2 regions of the Aliirhizobium cellulosilyticum genome follow, and region 2 is predicted to be linked to the other one. Evidence: predicted binding sites of a transcription regulator. Region 2 holds the regulator's gene; the other holds the start of a gene.

The links. The regulator LexA, encoded in region 2, represses DNA repair genes until DNA is damaged. The targets are predictions, from matches to a motif close to TGTTCNNNNTGTGTTCNG.
Region 1: GGE33_RS13170 (2'-5' RNA ligase family protein) is a predicted target of LexA. The motif match lies at 3,208-3,225, and genes of this name have one in related genera.

The regions. Positions count from the first base shown of each region.
Region 1 covers NZ_JACIGW010000002.1:907,159-916,895, forward strand. Annotated here, with positions in the region: gene GGE33_RS13150 (5'-methylthioadenosine/S-adenosylhomocysteine nucleosidase) at 1-34, shown strand, start outside; gene guaA (glutamine-hydrolyzing GMP synthase) at 74-1,651, shown strand; gene GGE33_RS13160 (YqaA family protein) at 1,936-2,529, shown strand; gene GGE33_RS13165 (methylated-DNA--[protein]-cysteine S-methyltransferase) at 2,544-3,098, opposite strand; gene GGE33_RS13170 (2'-5' RNA ligase family protein) at 3,425-4,042, shown strand; gene GGE33_RS13175 (hypothetical protein) at 4,053-4,217, opposite strand; gene GGE33_RS13180 (ArsC family reductase) at 4,424-4,777, shown strand; gene ybaK (Cys-tRNA(Pro) deacylase) at 4,780-5,253, shown strand; gene GGE33_RS13190 (aminopeptidase) at 5,333-6,586, shown strand; gene GGE33_RS13195 (cyclase family protein) at 6,785-7,717, shown strand; gene GGE33_RS13200 (ParA family protein) at 7,869-8,624, shown strand; gene xseA (exodeoxyribonuclease VII large subunit) at 8,670-9,737, opposite strand, start outside.
Region 2 covers NZ_JACIGW010000001.1:1,204,761-1,214,497, reverse strand. Annotated here, with positions in the region: gene eno (phosphopyruvate hydratase) at 1-428, opposite strand, end outside; gene kdsA (3-deoxy-8-phosphooctulonate synthase) at 548-1,396, opposite strand; gene GGE33_RS05670 (VOC family protein) at 1,401-2,273, opposite strand; gene lexA (transcriptional repressor LexA) at 2,472-3,185, shown strand; gene GGE33_RS05660 (ComEC/Rec2 family competence protein) at 3,166-5,484, opposite strand; gene gltA (citrate synthase) at 6,011-7,300, shown strand; gene lpxB (lipid-A-disaccharide synthase) at 7,400-8,563, opposite strand; gene GGE33_RS05645 (LpxI family protein) at 8,560-9,456, opposite strand; gene lpxA (acyl-ACP--UDP-N-acetylglucosamine O-acyltransferase) at 9,462-9,737, opposite strand, start outside.

The sequences.
Region 1 (9,737 bases), on a different contig from region 2:
AAACGCCCTAGAAAGCGGCAATTTGGCTTTCTGAGCAGTTGCAAAAATCGGGGTTCTTCATTAAAGGCTCGCCATGACCCAGATAGCTCATCCCGACAGCATCCTCATCATCGATTTCGGCAGCCAGGTGACGCAGCTGATTGCGCGCCGCATCCGCGAAGCGGGTGTCTATTGCGAAATCCATCCCTTCCAGAACGCCGCCGAAGCTTTCGACAGGCTCTCCCCCAAGGGCGTGATCTTCTCCGGCGGCCCGGCTTCGGTTACCACCGAAGGCAGCCCGCGTGCACCGCAGGCGGTATTTGACAGCGGCGTGCCGATCCTCGGCATCTGCTACGGCCAGCAGACGCTCTGCACCCAGCTCGGCGGTGTCGTTGAAGGTGGCCATGCCGCCGAATTCGGCCGCGCCGATGTGGAAGTGAAAAAGGCCAGCCCGCTGTTCGACGGTTTCTGGGAACAGGGCGGTCGTTACCCGGTCTGGATGAGCCACGGCGACCGCGTGACGAAACTGCCGGAAGGTTTCGAGGTCATCGCGACCTCCGAGAACGCTCCGTTCGCCATCGCTGCCGACGAGAGCCGCCACTATTATACGACCATGTTCCACCCAGAAGTGGTACATACACCGGATGGCGCCAAGCTGCTTTCCAACTTCGTGCACAAGATCGTCGGCCTGAAGTCCGACTGGACCATGGCTGCCTACCGCGCCGAAATGATCCGCAAGATCAAGGATCAGGTTGGCAATGAGCGCGTCATCTGCGGCCTGTCCGGCGGCGTGGACTCGTCGGTCGCGGCGATCCTCATCCATGAGGCGATCGGCGACCAGCTGACCTGCATCTATGTCGATCACGGCCTAATGCGTCAGGGCGAGACCGAACAGGTCGTCGGCATGTTCCGCGACCATTACAACATCCCGCTCGTGGCTGTTGATGCATCCGACATGTTCCTGACCCAGCTTGCCGGCGAAAACGACCCGGAAGTGAAGCGCAAGACGATCGGCCGCCTGTTCATCGAAGTGTTCGAAGCGGAAGCAGCCAAGATCGCAGCCGATGGCAAGGGCGAACCGCGCTTCCTCGCGCAGGGCACGCTCTACCCGGACGTCATCGAAAGCGTTTCCTTCTCGGGCGGCCCTTCGGTGACGATCAAGAGCCACCACAATGTCGGCGGCCTGCCCGAGCGCATGAACATGCAGCTCGTCGAACCGCTGCGCGAACTGTTCAAGGACGAAGTCCGCGCCCTTGGCCGCGAACTCGGCCTGCCGGAGAGCTTCATCGGTCGCCACCCCTTCCCGGGTCCGGGCCTCGCCATCCGCTGCCCGGGCGGCGTGACCAAGGAGAAGCTCGACATCCTGCGCAAGGCAGATGCGATCTATCTCGACGAAATCCGCAAGGCCGGTCTCTACGACACGATCTGGCAGGCTTTTGCCGTACTGCTGCCGGTGCAGACCGTCGGTGTCATGGGCGACTATCGCACCTATGATTTCGTCTGCGCACTGCGCGCCGTCACCTCGGTCGACGGCATGACGGCGGATTTCTATCCCTACGACATGAACTTCCTCGGCCGCGCGGCAACCCGCATCATCAACGAGGTCCGCGGCATCAACCGCGTCGTCTACGACGTGACGAGCAAGCCGCCCGGCACGATCGAGTGGGAATAAGAGATTGAAATATTGTCGGCGCGCTATGAAGACATGGCGTGCCGATCATCTATCTTGCCTCGCGGTTTCCGAATGAAGGCGATAATTTCAGGCAGTTGGATGCCGAGACGAGCTTGGCTTGTCGCCAAATTCCCAAAAGAAAGACCGTTCAGGTAACGATCAGCTTCACGGTGTAGGGTTGCGCTTCAGCCGCATCTGTGGATCGATAGGGCAGACAAACAACCGAGCTCTCCCACGGTATCTTTCATCACCTTCGGATTTCCCCCCAAGCTCTGGATTTCACAATGCTCAAACGCCTCTATGACTGGACGATGGCGCTCAGTGCGCGCAAATCCGCGGAAGTCTGGCTTGCGGTCATCGCCTTTGTCGAAAGCTCGATCTTTCTCGTGCCGGCGGACGTGCTTTTCCTGCCCATGGCGCTGGCCCGGCCGGAGCGTGCATGGCGTTATGCGCTGATCGCGACGGTCTTCTCGGTTCTCGGCGGTATTGCGGGCTGGTGGATCGGTTCATTTGCCTTCGATGCCATTGCCATGCCGATCCTCGAATTCTGGGGCAAGCTCGATACTTTCAACGAGCTGAGGGCCGGCATCACTTTCGAGACGATCCTGCTGATGCTGGTGACCTCCGGTTTTGCGCATCTGCCGCCTATCAAGGTGGTGACGATCCTTTCCGGTGCGGTGCATGTAAACATCTGGCTATTCATCATGTCGGCGCTCGTCACGCGCGGAGCACGCTTCTTCCTCCTGGCTTGGCTGTTGCGCCGCTACGGCGAGGGCATTCGCCACTTCATCGAGAAGCGTCTTGGCAAGATTGCGATGATCGGTGCTTCTGTGCTGATCGTCGCCTTCACGGGGTACAAGCTTCTTCTGGCGCACTGAGCGTCGGCAAAAGTTCAAAAGAGGGATTGCTGTGCCGGCTCCGGCGGCGTGAAACGCACACCCTCAAGCTCGAGCATACGCTGTTTCGAGGTCGATCCACCAGGGGCTGAAAAACCGCCGAGCTTGCCGCCGGCGGCCAGTACCCGGTGGCAAGGTATGATCAGCGCCACCGGATTTTTCGCCATGGCCTGGCCAACATCACGCGCAGCCTCCGGCCCAAGGCCGAGTTCCTTGGCGATCGTGCCATAGGTGCTCGTATGACCCCAGCCGATGCGGCGGGCTGCGGCATAGATATTCCTGAAGACCTCATCCTGGCCTTCAAGATCGAGGCGGATCTCGGAGAAATCAATCCGCTCGCCAGCGAAATACCGTTTCACCAGCGCGATCGTCTCTCCAATCTCCACGGGCGGTGGCGATTTTTGACCGTCACCGATCCGGCGCAGGAGAAGGTTCTCGGTCGACAACTCGCTGCTTGTCGGTAGCTGAAAACGGGTGATACCGGCAACATTCCACGCAATGCCGCAGAAGCCGCCAGCGGTTTCGAAGATCGCATATCGATGTCCGGACATGAGCTCACTCCGTTCGTGTGATTTCCCCTGTCAGAATCCTATGTCATGAACAGGCAATCAACCCGTTTCTTGCACCAGAAGATTTGTGATCGCCTAGATCGCTTGCCTACGTTCTCTTTTTGTTCTTTATTGTCAATTGAATTCTCTTATACTGCGTCATCCGCATGATCCCGCGTTGATGAATAATGGGAGGTGCAGAGTTGCCGTACCACCAGCCATGCCTGCCGCTGACAGGCAATGTTCCTGGGAAAAACCGATCCGGACAACCGCACTTCGCGCCTCGGTGGAGAAGTGAACTCTTTTTCGTACTGAAACCGCCGCCCTCCTTGGCCGAGGAGATATACAAGGCGGCTTGCGAGCATGCGCATGGTCGCACCAACCGCCAACGTCACCCGGCGCATTTGCTGCATGTGAGCCTGCTGTTGATGGACGAATTTGACAAGCCGCCCTACGATCTCATTCCCCGGATCGAAACTGCAATCGGATCGATCAGGGCATGCCCGCTTACAGTGACTTTGGACGCATGTGCTATCTACGGAGGCGGACGGCATCTGGCGCTGACAAGTGCGGCGAGGAATACCGATATTCAGGCATTCGTGCGGATGCTTCATGGCGCGCTCAGCCGGCATAACCTGCCACGCCAGGCATTTCGCACACCTTCACCTCACGTTACCATCATCTATGGCTACGGGCGCAAGGAGGTTCTGAATATTGGGAAATCATTTACATGGCAGGCGCGCGAATTTGCGCTTGTCTACAGCCACAAGGGCGAAACACGCCATGAGCCATTTGGATGCTGGCGTTTTAACGCCGACGCTCCACCATATGCCAGGCCGGCAAGCCAATTATCGCTTTTGGATGAACCAATCACCGGCGGCGACCGAAACCCCGCTCTCACAACAAAGGCCGCCATGCGAAATGACGGCCCGCGAGAAACGAGGTGATATTAGGCAATTAGCCGATGCGGTCGAAAGCCTTGGGATCGATACCGAGAATGGTCAGATCGCTATTCTTCGGACGACGATGGTTTTCAACGGCAGCCGAAGCAGAAACTGCAGCGCCGAAAATTGCGAAGGCGCGGCTGATACGGCTACCACGGTTTTTGTTCTGGGCGTACATGACATCAACTCCTTTTCTGTCGGCTAATATATGCGCCCAAGACTTCATCTTCACAACGCATACGCGCACAGATCAGCCATGCGAACTTGGCATGCCACTATTTGATCTGCCTCATTGGCTTGCATTCTGCGATGTGGTGTTGTTATCGCTTCGCTGACCAGTCCGGCATCGCGTGATGCGGGCAAAGGGGACAAAAGGACGGCGAAATGGCGATCACCATCTACGGCATCAAGAACTGCGACACGATGAAGAAGGCGCGGACATGGCTGGACCAGAAGGGTGTGAGCTATGCATTCCACGACTACAAGGCCTCGGGTATCGATCGCGACCATTTGCAAGCATGGGTCGATAAAGCCGGATGGGAAACGGTGCTGAACCGCGCCGGCACGACCTTCAAGAAACTCGGTGAGGCCGATCGCCAGAATATCGATCAGGCAAAGGCGATCGAGTTGATGCTGGCGCAGCCGTCGATGATCAAGCGGCCGGTGCTGGAAGCGGATGGAAAGCTGCTGATCGGCTTCAAGCCCGAGATTTACGAAAACGCTTTTCCGGGCGCCTGAGAATGTCGAAGACCACACGCGCAACCCAAACCCTCGACAAGCTGAAAATCGCCTATACGATCGTTTCCTACGACTATGATCCCAATGCCGACCGGATCGGATTGCAGGCGGCGGAGGCGATCGGGGAAGAGCCGAAACGCGTGTTGAAGACACTGATGGCCGAACTTGATGGCAAGCCTATCTGTGTCGTGGTGCCGTCCGATCATGAAGTGTCGATGAAAAAGCTCGCCTCGGCCTTTGGCGGAAAATCCGCCCATATGATGAAGCCGGCCGATGCGGAACGCTTGACGGGTTACCATGTCGGCGGCATCAGCCCGCTTGGCCAGAAGAAGCTCGTACCGACGGCGATCGAAATCACCGCACTGGACGAGCCCTACATCTTCATCAACGGTGGGCAGCGCGGGCTGCAGATACGCCTAGTGCCCGCCGATGCGAAAGAGGCGTTGAAGGCGATCGCCGCTCCGCTGATTGCCTGACGACCGCATGTCCAAGACTTCAATTTTGCCCCAAAGCTCTCTAAGTCTAGCCTCACACGAATAATCGAGAGGCTGAGCCATGACCATCGTCCCGAACATCCAGACATCCATCGATCCGATCAAGCTTGAGAAGCTTGGCGAAGTCGCAGTGAAGGTGGGGCTTGGGTTGGAAAAGGGGCAGGACCTCGTCATCACCGCGCCGATCGCCGCGCTGCCGCTAGTTCGGTTCATCACCAAACACGCCTATATGGCAGGTGCGGGCATCGTTTCGGCCTTCTATTCCGACGAGGAAACGACGCTGGCTCGTTATCAGCATGCACCTGATGCCAGCTTCGACAAGGCCTCCGGCTGGCTCTACGAGGGCATGGCCAAGGCTTATGAGAACGGTGCCGCGCGGCTTGCAATCGCCGGCGACAATCCGATGCTGCTTTCCGGGCAAGATCCGGCCAAAGTTGCCCGCGCCAACAAGGCCAATTCCATCGCCTACAAGCCGGCACTCGAAAAGATCGCCAATTTCGACATCAACTGGAACATCGTTTCCTATCCCAATCCCTCTTGGGCACGTCAGGTTTTTCCGGATCTGCCGGAAGATGCTGCCGTTGCCAAGCTGGCTGAAGCGATCTTCGCCGCCTCGCGCGTCAACGTCGCAGATCCGGTAGCAGCCTGGGCGGAGCATAATGCAAACCTTAGGAAGCGTTCGACCTGGCTGAATGGTGAGCGTTTTGCGGCGCTGCATTTCACCGGTCCCGGCACCGACCTGACCGTTGGCCTGGCAGATGGCCATGAATGGCATGGCGGCGCGTCCACGGCGAAGAACGGGATTACCTGCAACCCGAATATCCCGACCGAAGAAGTCTTCACCACGCCGCATGCGCTTAAGGTTGAGGGCCATGTATCGAGCACCAAGCCGCTCTCGCATCAAGGTACGCTGATCGACAATATCCGGGTGCGGTTCGAAGGCGGCCGCATTGTCGAGGCGAAAGCTTCGAAGGGCGAGGAAGTGTTGAACAAGGTGCTGGATACGGATAAAGGTGCACGCCGGCTCGGCGAAGTGGCACTGGTGCCGCATTCGTCGCCGATCTCGGCAAGCGGCATCCTTTTCTACAACACGCTGTTCGACGAAAATGCCTCGTGCCACATCGCGCTCGGCCAGTGCTACTCGAAATGTTTCCTCAACGGCGCTTCGTTGACGCCTGATGAGATCAACGCGCAGGGCGGCAATTCCTCGCTCATCCATATCGACTGGATGATCGGTTCCGACAAGGTCGATATCGACGGCATCCGGCCGGACGGCTCCAAGGTTCCGGTTATGCGCAAGGGTGAATGGGCCTAATCGGCCCCTTGCCAGTCAAAACAGCGGCGCAGCACATCTGTGCGGCGCCGGCATCATGTTGGGCAGGATTTTTTCGGCTTCTGTCGTCCCTTCGGCATAACATCTGTTGCCGGCTCACATTCTTTGCGATGAAATCCCGGCGGGTGCTTTCTGCGACCCGCCAAAAGCTGGCTGATCTCTTTCACGAAGGAATACAGCATGCAGATTTTTCCGCATAAGACGATCCTCCCGATATTGCTTGCCGCCCTGTCCTTTTCACCCGCCCTGGCGGAGGAACAAGGCTTGTGGAAAGTTTATAATGACAGCCTGAAAGGCGCCAAATACGTCGATCTGACCCATACGATCACGCCGAACATTCCGGTCTGGGCCGGTTTCGGCAAACCGAGCTTCGGCCAAGCCGCCGCCGGCACCGATCTTGAGGGTTATGCCAAGAAGGGCGAAACCTTTACCTTCGAAAAACACGGCTTTGCCGCTTCCACCTACAATCTGACGACCGACCAGCTCGGCACTCAACTCGATCCTCCGGCGCATTGGGCACCAGAATATGCGGCGATCGATGAGCTGCCTGCGACCTATGCCATACGGCCGCTGGTGGTCATCAACATCGAGGACAAGGTGAATACGGATGCCGGTTATCATCTGCAGGTCTCCGATATCACCGATTTCGAGGCGAAACATGGCCTGATACCGGAAGGTTCGGTGGTCTTCGTCCGCTCCGGCTGGTCGAAAACATGGCCCGATCCGGCTCTTTCGACAGCTCGTCCATTCCCGGGCGTGGGGCTGGAGGCACTGAAATTCCTGCATAACGAGCGCAAGATCCTGTTTCACGGGCATGAACCACTCGACACCGACACGACGCCCAATCTGGAAGGCGAATACTGGCTGATGCACAACGGATATGCCCAGGCGGAGGGCGTCGCCAATCTGGACAAGGTGCCGGAAACGGGCGCACTCGTCGCGATCGGGTATCCGAAATTCGGCGGCGGCGTGGGCGGCTATGCGCGCTACATCGCCATTTGCCCACCCGATTGGCCCCATGGCATGACGATCGGTTCAATCCCCGAAGCCCCGCTGCAGAAGTTCGACAAGCCGCTGCATTTCGATGAGCAGGCCGGCATGCGCGTGCGCTGATGTACCTGATCTCCAGCGCCGCGCTTCCTTCACCAGCGCGGCGCAAGCTTATTCGTCAAGCATCCGCAAATCATCACGACGGAAGCGGATAAGAACAGGCCAAGAAACATGGCTTTCCTCTGTGGTGTTCATATGAACCGGAGGGTTGTGAATGCCAGTGATTACATTTGCGAATACGAAAGGCGGCGCCGGCAAGACCACGATGGCGCTTGTTGTGGCCGGGGAGTTGGCAAAGCGAGGTTTTCGCGTTGCCATGCTGGACGCTGATCCGCAGCAGTGGGTTTCCCGCTGGATGGTGCGGATGGCGAAGGTGCCGAAATTCTCGATCATCGCCGATATCGACGCCGACAATATCGAAAAGACGATCAAGGACCTGAAGAAACGTAACGATTATGTGGTGGTGGACCTGCCCGGCGGCGTCACACCGTTGCTCGCCAAGGGGCTGGGGCTTTCCGACCACGTTTTCGTGCCGGTTCAGGGGTGCGCACTGGATGCCGCGGGAGGCGCACAGGTGCTCGATATCCTGAAGAAGCTCAAAAGCGAATGCGACATCCATATCGCGCATTCGGTGGCGCTTACCCGGGTCAGTTCGATCATCACCACACGGGCGCTGCTTGCCGTGAAGGGCATGCTGGCACAACAGGGCGTCCATGTGCTGGCAACTCCGCTGATCGAACGCGCAGCCTATCGTGACATGTTCGACGCCGGCACCCTGATCGATGCGCTCGATCCGGAAGCCGTCAGCAATCTTGCCAAGGCTCAGGACAATGCACGCCTGCTGGTCGACGAGATTGCGCAGTTTGCTCCCGTCCCCGTCAAGGTTCCGAAGACTGCCAAATCGACAGCGACTGCCAAGGCAAAGGCGGAGACACCCCGCAAGACTACGGCAGCCAGGAAGGCCGCCTGATCCTGCCTAAATCGGCTGGAACATCACCCCTTCCAGCCAATCATTTCAGAAGAGACTGCCCTGCTTCGGCGGCCCGGATGCGACATCCGGCTTCGGCGCTTTCCGCTTCGGCGGAACTGCCGCCGGAGCCGCCTGTTCGGGATCAGCCGAACCCGATGTTTCACCGGTAACCGCCAAAACGCGGCCATCGGCGAACTCGATCGAAATCGCGCTGCCTTCCGCAACATTTGCGGCGCGCGTCAGGGCGCGATCCGCGCCATCCCTCACCACGGCATAACCGCGCTTGAGCACATTCTTGTAGGAGAGTGACTGCAGGACACGATCCTGCCCCATGAGCACCGAGCGGCTGCGGGACAAGGTATGGGCAAGTGCGGTATCGGCCTGACGGATCAGGGCGGCGAGATGCTGGCTCTCGCGCTGCAGATGGCCGGCCAGACGAGCCGGCAATGATTTCAGCGAGGCGTCGATACGCGCCACCCGCCCCTTTTCGCTGAGAATCTGCCGCTCCACGCAGCGATCCGCCCGCAGGAGCCGGTCGGCCAGAGCCTGCCGCTGCAGCACCAGCCGGTTATTCAGCAGGTCAAGCCGCAAGCCGGACGAGGCGCGCTCATAGGTGCGGCGCTTGGCGATCGTCGTGCGTTCCAGCGAACGGCCCAAGCCTGCCGCCGCCTCATCGAAACGCCGGCGGGGAAGCGCCAGCAACTGGTCGAGCGACGGAAGTGCGCGCACAAGCGCCCGCAAGGACTGGCTGCGGTGATCCATCTGCCGCGATGCACTGCCGCGCAAACGCGCCGAAAGGTTTGCGAGCTGGGCATCAAGATCGGCCTTTACCGGGACCGCCATTTCGGCGGCCCCCGTCGGTGTCGGCGCGCGCACGTCGGCAGCATGATCGATCAGTGTCCAGTCGGTCTCATGGCCGACGGCTGAAATCAGCGGGATCGCACTCTCGGCTGCAGCCCGTACGACGATCTCGTCGTTGAAGCTCCAGAGGTCCTCAAGACTGCCACCGCCGCGGGCGACGATCAGCACATCCGGCCGCGGCATCGGATCACCGGGACGGACGGCATTGAAGCCACGGATGGCGGCTGCGACCTCCTCGCCCGAACCCTCACC
Region 2 (9,737 bases):
ACCGGCAGAACATGTGCGCCAGCGCCGCCGACATAACGGTAAAGCGGCAGGCCAGCCGATTCGGCGGCAGCCTTGGCAACGGCCAGCGACACGCCGAGAATGGCGTTTGCGCCGAGACGCGACTTGTTCGGCGTGCCGTCGAGCGCGATCATCGTCTTGTCGATATGGATCTGGCTTTCGGCATCGAAACCGCCGATGGCATCGAAGATTTCCGTATTGACCGCTTCAACGGCCTTCTCGACACCCTTGCCGCCAAAGCGCTTGCCGCCATCGCGCAATTCGACAGCTTCGTGGGCACCCGTCGATGCGCCCGACGGAACAGCGGCGCGGCCCATCGAGCCGTCTTCCAGATAGACGTCAACTTCGACGGTCGGGTTGCCACGGCTATCGAGGATCTCGCGAGCGATAATATCGGTAATAGCAGTCAAGGGTCTCTCCTCAGAGTTAAGTCCATGCAGTCATTGAAAATGTATCACGTTCAATGACACGCCAATTACAGTGTTGGCGCTTTCTGCGCTTTGACAACGCTCAAGCGCTTTTTTGAAGTTCAGGCAGCCTTGGCCACCGCATCGAAAGCCATCAGCTTTTCCAGAAGCCGAGGCATGTCTTTCAGATGCACCATGTTCGGACCATCCGACGGGGCGTTGTCCGGATCTTCATGGGTTTCGATGAATACACCGGCAATACCCACTGCGACGGCCGCACGCGCCAGCGTTTCAACGAATTCGCGCTGGCCACCGCTGGAGCCACCCTGCCCGCCCGGCTGCTGCACCGAGTGCGTGGCGTCAAAGATCACCGGCGATCCGAGCGAAGCCATGATCGGCAACGAACGCATGTCGGAGACGAGCGTGTTGTAACCGAAGGAGGCGCCGCGTTCGCACAGCATCACGTTAGGATTACCGCTCTCGGTAAATTTCGCCTGGACGTTCTTCATGTCCCAGGGGGCCAGGAACTGGCCTTTCTTGACGTTGATCGCCCGGCCGGTCTTGGCGGCTGCGACCAGAAGATCGGTCTGACGCGACAGAAAGGCCGGGATCTGCAGGATGTCGACGGTTGGCGCAACAAGCCCGCACTGCTCTTCCGTATGGATGTCGCTCAGGACCGGGAAGCCGAATTCCTTCTTCAGGTCGGCAAAAATCTCCATCGCATTTTCAAGTCCGATGCCGCGCTTGCCGGAGATCGACGTACGGTTGGCCTTGTCAAAGGAGGACTTGTAGACCAGCCCGATGCCGAGCTTGCCGCAGAGCTCGCTCATCGTGCCGGCGATCATGAAGGCATGATCACGGCTTTCCATCTGGCAAGGCCCCGCGATCAGCGAAAGCCGGCCTGCATTGGAGAATACGACCTTTTTGTCGCCTTCGCCGACCGAAACTTCTGAATTGGGGGAGACTGCCATTCTACTATTCCTCGAAGCCGAACAAAACGCCTTGGCCGGGCGACGGCGACACGAGAACGCGACCATCCCGGCGAATGAATGCGACGTCATTAGCAGCAAGGATGATCTCTGTCACGGCCAGATCAAGACTGCGAAAGATCACGGCCTCCCCTACCAACCCGGCTGCCACCCCTTCGATAGGAAGACCGAAGTCATGCGCAATTTGCTCGCGCCTGAGAACGCGCACGGCTCCCGTTTCAGCCTGGAACACCAGTCCACCTTCAACTTCGATACCCGGCGCTCGCAGCACATTGTCAAAAAAGGCAACCGAAGCATGCGGATCATCACTTGCCAAAATGACTTCCTTCAAACCGGCAACCGAATTGGCATGGATACGCAATTCAGCCATATCCTGAGGGAAAGATACCAGCCGCTGGCAGGAGAAAGTAAAGAAATCAGCCGCACCATCCATCGCGGCAAAAGCAAGCTGGAAACGAGCTTCGACCTCGTCACCGTCCGGAGACTTTACAGCTCTGCCGAATTCGAGGGGCTCACCGCCGGAAATTCCGGCCGCGACATAATGCCGATGATCGTTCGACGCGTCTTCACTGGAGACCACGATGGCCGACAAGCCTTCACGTCCGCGGCGACCGCGATAAGCCAGATCGCGCTCGACAAAGACATTGCCTTTCTTGGCATGAGCCCCCGCCTTGCGCCTGTCCGCAACAGCCAGTGGCTCCAGATAGGTACCGTCTTCAAAAAAAACACAGGCATTGGCCGTACCGAAGGGATGCACGCCGTCAGGCGCGACAGTGAAACCCAAAGACGACAGCCGCTCGCGTGCCTTGCCGAGATTTCCAACAGGCAAAACGAGATGATCGATATTCCTAGCAGTCACACATGTCCCCCAGACTTCTGATCCGCTAGGCGTAGATTGGGCAGACCGCCGGGGAGCGCAAGTAGATTCCGACTGAGAACGTCATTCGGCATCCAAGAAACTGATTATATTGTCACGAAAATTTAAGGACTTGCGGAACACATATGGAACATATAGTGTTCGTTCTGCATTTGTTTCAAATCTGAAGGTGCGCCTCACATGCTGACTCGCAAGCAACAGGAACTGCTTTTGTTCATTCACGAACGGATGAAGGAGTCGGGCGTACCTCCGTCTTTCGATGAAATGAAGGACGCTCTCGACCTTGCGTCGAAGTCGGGCATCCATCGGCTCATCACGGCACTTGAAGAGCGCGGTTTCATTCGCCGTCTCCCCAACAGAGCGCGCGCACTCGAGGTCATCAAGCTTCCCGAAGCCTATGTTCCCACGCTGCAGCCGAAACGCGGTTTTTCACCGAGCGTGATCGAGGGAAGCCTTGGCAAGAAGCCGGCGACGCCTGCTGCCCCGCCTGTCTCCGCCAATGACAGCGCGTCTGCAAGCGTGCCGGTCATGGGCCGCATCGCCGCCGGCGTACCGATCTCGGCAATTCAGAATAATACCCACGACATTTCCGTCCCCGTAGAGATGTTGGGATCCGGCGAGCATTATGCGCTTGAAGTCAAGGGCGACTCGATGATCGAGGCCGGAATTCTGGATGGCGACACCGTCATCATTCGCAACGGCAACACCGCCAATCCGGGCGATATCGTCGTTGCACTCGTGGATGATGAAGAGGCCACACTCAAGCGCTTCCGCCGCAAGGGTGGCTCGATTGCGCTGGAAGCGGCAAACCCGGCTTACGAGACACGAATTTTTCCACCGGATCGGGTCAAGGTCCAGGGCAGGCTCGTCGGCCTCATTCGCCGTTATCACTGACACCGGAATTGTTGCCAACATCAGTTGGCGCTTCTGATCGATAATCCGTTCCTGCTTGATCTGAGACAGCAAACTGCGCCTCAAGACGGCCACTCGATTTTGGTTTGGAAATCCATTCCGGCAGATACGGGTCATAGAGATTGCGTCGCCAGTCGTATTGGCGATGAATGGTCCATGGGCGAACCGTGCCAGCCATTGCTGTCGTGACACTCCATTTTCCGGCTGCCGCCGCCCCGGAAAGATCGATTTCAATTGACCCTGTCTTGCGCAGGCTGGCGCCGCTCAGCATCGGGGTACCAGACCGACAGGAATGGAAACGCGCACGCGGCGCGATAACAAGGCCGGCAACGTCGCAAGCCGCTCCGGCATAACGGCCATCATCAACAACAACGACCAAAACACCTTCCGGTGACATGAATGCGCACCAGGCCTTGAGCTGACATGAGAATCTGACACTCCCTGCCTCCTTCATCAGTCGCTGCGCTTCGATCAGAACGTGTTCCGGAAGTCTTTCACTGGAAGAACCCGGCATATTTTTTAGAATTTCACTTTCCAACATCTCCGGCATAGCCAGCACTGGAAGCTGTCGCGCATACATCCACTGCCCATAGACGAACTCGGAGGGACGTTTCCTGTTGGCGGCAGCACGTTCTGCATCTCGATAAGCAACGAGGTTCCCATCTTCAGCGATGAGAAGACTTGATTGGGCGTGTTGCACCCCCACCCAGAACAGGGCCGCAGCGGTAAACAGGAAAGGTAAGCCCGAATAGCGAAGCCGTGTCCTGAGGAGCGTCAGTAGCAGAAAACCGCAGACCCCAAGCGGCAAAAACCAGGGGTGCTGTTCTCCGACGACAATGTCCCCGCCCCATCCCGCTACATGCTTCGCGATCAAGATGACCCATTCGAGGCTCCAGGCCATGATCCCGATGAAGGGAGCATCGAGGCCGAAGGGCATCAACAACATCGCAGCAAGCCCGGCCGGCATCACCAGGAAGCTGATGATCGGCATGGCAGCCAGGTTCGCGGCAAGCCCATAGGTGGCGACGCGATGGAAATGCTCGACGGAAAACATCGTCGTCGCAAGACTACCAATCAGCGATGTCGCGATAATGCCGGCGATAAAGCGCCAGCCAACGGCAGCCAATGTCACCAGAGGATGACGGATGGGAAATCGCTCCCGCTCTTCCGTTTCAGGGCGTCGCGACCAGGCCGCATAACCGGCCACGAGCGCAACCGTGGCAGCAAACGACATCTGGAAACTTGGCCCCAGAATTTCCGAAGGCGTCCAGATGAGGATGATCAGCGCAGACAAGGCTACATTTCGCAAACTTATCGAGGGCCGGTCCAAAAGCACGGCAACAAGTATCACCGCCATCATGATATAGGCGCGCTGGGCGGATACACCGAAGCCCGATACCAGATAATAGGCCGTAACCATTGCAAGCGCCCCGCCGGCGGCAATCTTCTTGATTGGCAGGGCCTGTGCGAGGCCAGGGAAAAGAGCAAAGACGCTACGCAATCCCACGAAGAAAATCCCGGCGGCAAGCGCCATATTCAATCCGGAAATGGCAACGATGTGAGCGAGGCCGGAGACCCGTAGCGCCTCGACTGTATCTTCGGAAATTGCCCGTCTCTCATCGGTGACAATGGCGGCGGCGAAGGCACCGGCATCACCCGGCGCAATCTCGCGAATACGATTGCCGATCTGCCTGCGCAGATCGAAGAGCCAGCGTAAGGCGAGCTGTGGCCAGCCGGTCGCCACATCCGACCCTCCAGCCTGCTGCGGAGCGCTATAGAAATACCCCACCGCACCAATGCCATCGAAATATGCCGAGAAGGCAAAGTCGTGCAGACCGGGCAAGGCCGGCCCGGAAGGCGGTGACAGCCTTGCGCGTCCGGAAATAGCTGCCCCGTTGTCAAACGGCTGATGCTGCGCCCTTGCCAGCAGCGAAACCCGGACAGGCGGGCGCCGAAGAATGGGGTTTGCTGTCTGTCGCACAGCCACGATATAACGCAGTCGCCCGGGACCGGCAGCCTCACTACGCTCGACAACGCCCATGACATCCGTTGTTACCGGTGAATCGAGAATGACCGTCGATTGCCGCCACGCTTCGATCTCGGCCAGCGCCATGCCACAAAAGCCCAGACACGCAAATGTGAAAAAGACACGCGCGCAACCATCTCTTGTTATCAACGCCAGAGCCGCCAGCACGGCAAGAGCAAGGAACGGCACCCATGCCAACGGCTCCACCGGGCTGAGGAACCACACTGCCGAACCGATGCCAATTGCAACAGGCATGAACAGAAAGCCGTGACCATGGAGGCGCTCCTCGCGGAGCGAAATTGAAAGAAATGCTCGCGCCTCCGCGAATGGCGCACCAATTCGCCTTCCGTAAGAAACCGGCGCTATCGCTGCAGTATATCGATGGGCTGCAGTTCTGATGGCCAAATCATCAGGCGCCGGTTGAAAATGCGATATCGGCTCGGCAGCAGCATTAGAGCGCCGGCTCAACGTTTTGGTATCTATCTTCTCGAAACCTTCAGCCCGCATTGAACCAGCCTGCCCCGATCATAAAATACAACCTGAGCGTTCTTTTTGAGTGCGTCAACCTGACGCATATGGGCTTGCCACCAGAACCGATTTTCTGATTGCAACAAGGGGTTGGCCACAGGGTCAAATGTCGATGCCCAATATCGTATCGCGCTGCACAATTTGCCGTCAGAACAGCTTGGCATCTGCTAAAGGATCATATAGCTAAACGTGGAACGCTTAATGCTTATGGCGCTTTTGAGGCGTCATGCCGCCAACCGGTTGGAGGATCAGAATGACGGAAACAAGCGCAACTCTCGCTCTCGGTGACAAGAAGGTCGACCTGTCGGTCAAGTCCGGTACGATCGGTCCTGACGTTATCGATATCGGCGCGCTCTATAAACATACCGGGGCCTTCACCTACGACCCCGGGTTTACCTCGACCGCTTCGTGTGAATCGAAAATCACCTATATCGACGGCGACGAAGGCGTGCTTCTTCATCGCGGCTATCCGATCGAGCAGCTTGCCGAACAGGGTGACTTCCTCGAAACCTGCTATTTGCTTCTTTACGGGGAACTGCCGACCGCAGCTCAGAAGAAGGACTTCGATCATCGCGTGACGCACCACACCATGGTGCACGAGCAGATGAGCCGCTTCTTCACCGGTTTCCGCCGCGATGCGCATCCGATGGCCGTCATGTGTGGCTGCGTCGGCGCTCTGTCGGCCTTCTATCATGACTCGACCGATATCACCGATCCGCACCAGCGCATGGTCGCTTCGCTGCGCATGATCGCCAAGATGCCGACGATAGCGGCCATGGCCTACAAGTACCATATCGGCCAGCCGTTCGTATATCCGCAGAACCACCTCGACTATTCGTCGAACTTCCTGCGCATGTGCTTTGCCGTTCCTTGCGAAGAGTACAAGGTGAATCCGGTTCTGGCCCGTGCCATGGACCGCATCTTCATTCTGCATGCCGACCATGAGCAGAACGCTTCCACATCGACGGTTCGCCTTGCCGGTTCTTCCGGTGCAAATCCGTTTGCCTGTATCGCCGCCGGCATTGCCTGCCTGTGGGGTCCAGCGCACGGTGGTGCCAACGAAGCAGCGCTCAACATGCTTCAGGAAATCGGTTCGGTCGACAAGATCCCGGAATACATCGCACGCGCCAAGGATAAGAACGATCCGTTCCGCCTGATGGGCTTCGGTCACCGCGTCTACAAGAACTACGACCCGCGCGCCAAGATCATGCAGAAGACCACGCATGAGGTTCTGGCCGAACTCGGTCACAAGGACGACCCGCTCCTGCAGGTTGCCATGGAACTCGAAAAGATCGCGCTCACGGACGAATACTTCATCGAGAAGAAGCTCTATCCGAACATCGACTTCTATTCGGGTATCACGCTGAAGGCGATGGGCTTCCCCACCACCATGTTCACCGTGCTCTTCGCACTCGCCCGCACCGTCGGCTGGATCGCCCAATGGGCCGAGATGATCGAAGATCCGCAGCAGCGTATCGGCCGCCCGCGCCAGCTCTACACGGGCGAAGCCAAGCGTGACTACCTGCCGATTTCGAAGCGCTAAGCGCCATCTGGATAAAAACAAAAAACCCGGTCGTATGACCGGGTTTTTTATTGGACGAAGAGACCTTCATCGGCAGCTCCACACGAACAGCCGGTGAAGCTAGCTGCGGTTCAATAGATCCAGGACAGCTGTCGCGGCCGCCTCGCCCGGAGGAACCGGCACCTGCAGCCGCTGCCATGCGAGATCAAATCCTTCCAGCATTGCCCGGCGCTGTACGGTATCGTTCGACAGCCGCTCCGACCAACGGCACAGGCTGCCGGGTCGAACCACCTCGTTGATATACTCTGGCACGACGGGATAATCGGCGATGAGGTTGGGCAAGGCTCCTGTCCAGATCTTGATCCGACCCGCGAGCAGCTTGATCAGCCAATCCGTCTTGTAAGCGGAAACGACCGGAACGGTCGCAAGACCAAGTTCAAGGATGACCGTACCGGAGGCTGCCATCGCAGTATCGGCCTCGATGAAGGCACCCCACTTCGCCTCGGCACCCGAAACCACCTCCACGGCAACCGGAAGACTGGCAGCGATTTCCCGCACCAGCGCTTCACGACGCGGAACGGTCGGCAGCAGAAAACGCGTGGCCCCGTTACGCTCCGAAAACTCCTTTGCCGCCTCACCGAAGACAGGCAAAAGGCTTTTGATTTCCGCGGACCGGGAGCCGGGCAAAAGCAGGATCGTTTTTTTCTCGCTGACCGCCTTGGTCGGTCGCGCCGCTCGTTGGCGCCGGACCTCAAGAAGGTCCGGATCATTGGTCAGACGATGACCAACGAAAATCGTCTCCGGTCCGCCAAGCCTTTGCATCGCCTCCGGTTCGAACGGCAGGACTGCAAGCACGCGATCGACATAAGCGAGCATTGCCTTGGCTCGATATTCTTTCCATGCCCACACGCTCGGGCAGACATAGTTGACGATCGGCAGCCGTGGTAGTGCCGCCCTCACCTTCTTCGCCACGCGATGTGTAAAGTCCGGGCTGTCGATGATGACGAGCACATCCGGCCTCGCCGCGATTACCGCACTTGCCGTCTGGTTGATGCGCTTGATCAGGTTCGGCAACCTGGACAGAACCTGCGTCAAGCCCATGATCGACAGCTCGGAAAAGTCGAAAAGCGAACGCAGACCCTGCGCCGCCAGCGCATCTCCGCCCACGCCGACGAGTTCCACCGGCCCGTCATGAGCAGCCTTGAGCGCCGTGATCAGATCGCCACCCAGAAGATCACCGGATACCTCGCCTGCGATAACGCCAACCTTCAGGACACGGCTCATGAAAGCCCTCCGTTTTCAAGCGTGGGGTCGATCCCGCAAACGAAAATACCCGCCGCATCCGCCGCCGAGATCAGTGCCGCTTCCTCAAGCACAAGCGCCCTGCCAGCCTCCACGGCTATACCGGCCAGGCCTGCCCGCGCCGCATTTTCGACGGTTGACGGCCCGATCGTCGGAAGATCTGCGCGCATGTCCTGCTGCGGCTTGCAAAGCTTGACCAGCACGCCACGCCGACGCGCCGAAATTCTGCCGCCGATGCGCAGTTCCGCAACTCGCTGAAGCATGGCATCGGTGCCTTCGACGCCTTCCATGGCGACAACGCGGCCACCGACGGAAACAGCGCCCTGCCCTATATCCAGATGACCGAGAGCCAGCGCGGCCTCGACCCCTATGGCAATATCCCGCAAATCATCACCGGTCGGAGACATGTGTCCTAACGGTCCCAGGCGCGCAAGCAGGCCGGGCGCAATTTCGTGGGCGCCGATCACCGTGCAACCCATCCCCTCGATGAGCTTGATCACCATTTGCAGGACCGTGTCATCACCATGTGACATCAGCGTGCGCACGACGGACGGCATGCTGAGTATGGTCTTTAACGTCGGCCGGATATCGCGCCATTCAGGCCGACGGGCAACGCCGCCGGACATGACGACGCGGCCGATCTTCAACTCACGGAAAGACTTTTCAATCGCTGCAAGATTGCCGACGCCGACGGAGATGATTTCGAAACCATCGAAACGGTGATCGGCTTCATCCTTGAGAGCGACGATGAAAGGATTTTCCCCTTCAGCTCTGGCAGCCTGCGCCAGATAGAGCGGTAACAATCCACGGCCTGCGATAATAGCCAGGCGACCATCGGAATGACCTTCTTGCGCCATGCCGGACGTGCCGGGCATGGACCTCATCCCTTCCTGCGGAAGGGAGAGGAAATTGCACGATCACTGTCGGCAGTGATGAAATCGATGATTTCCATCGCTTCCGCGCAATCAACATAGGCATCGCGAACGGCGGCCGCATTCGCCCGAACATTGCCCTCACCTTCGAAGATATCCTTGTAGGCGCGGCGCACACGATGGATCGTCTGCTTATCCATGCCGGCGCGCGTCATTCCGACCACGTTCAGCCCGCCCAGAACACCCGGGTTACCGTTCAGCATGCCATAAGGAATGACATCATA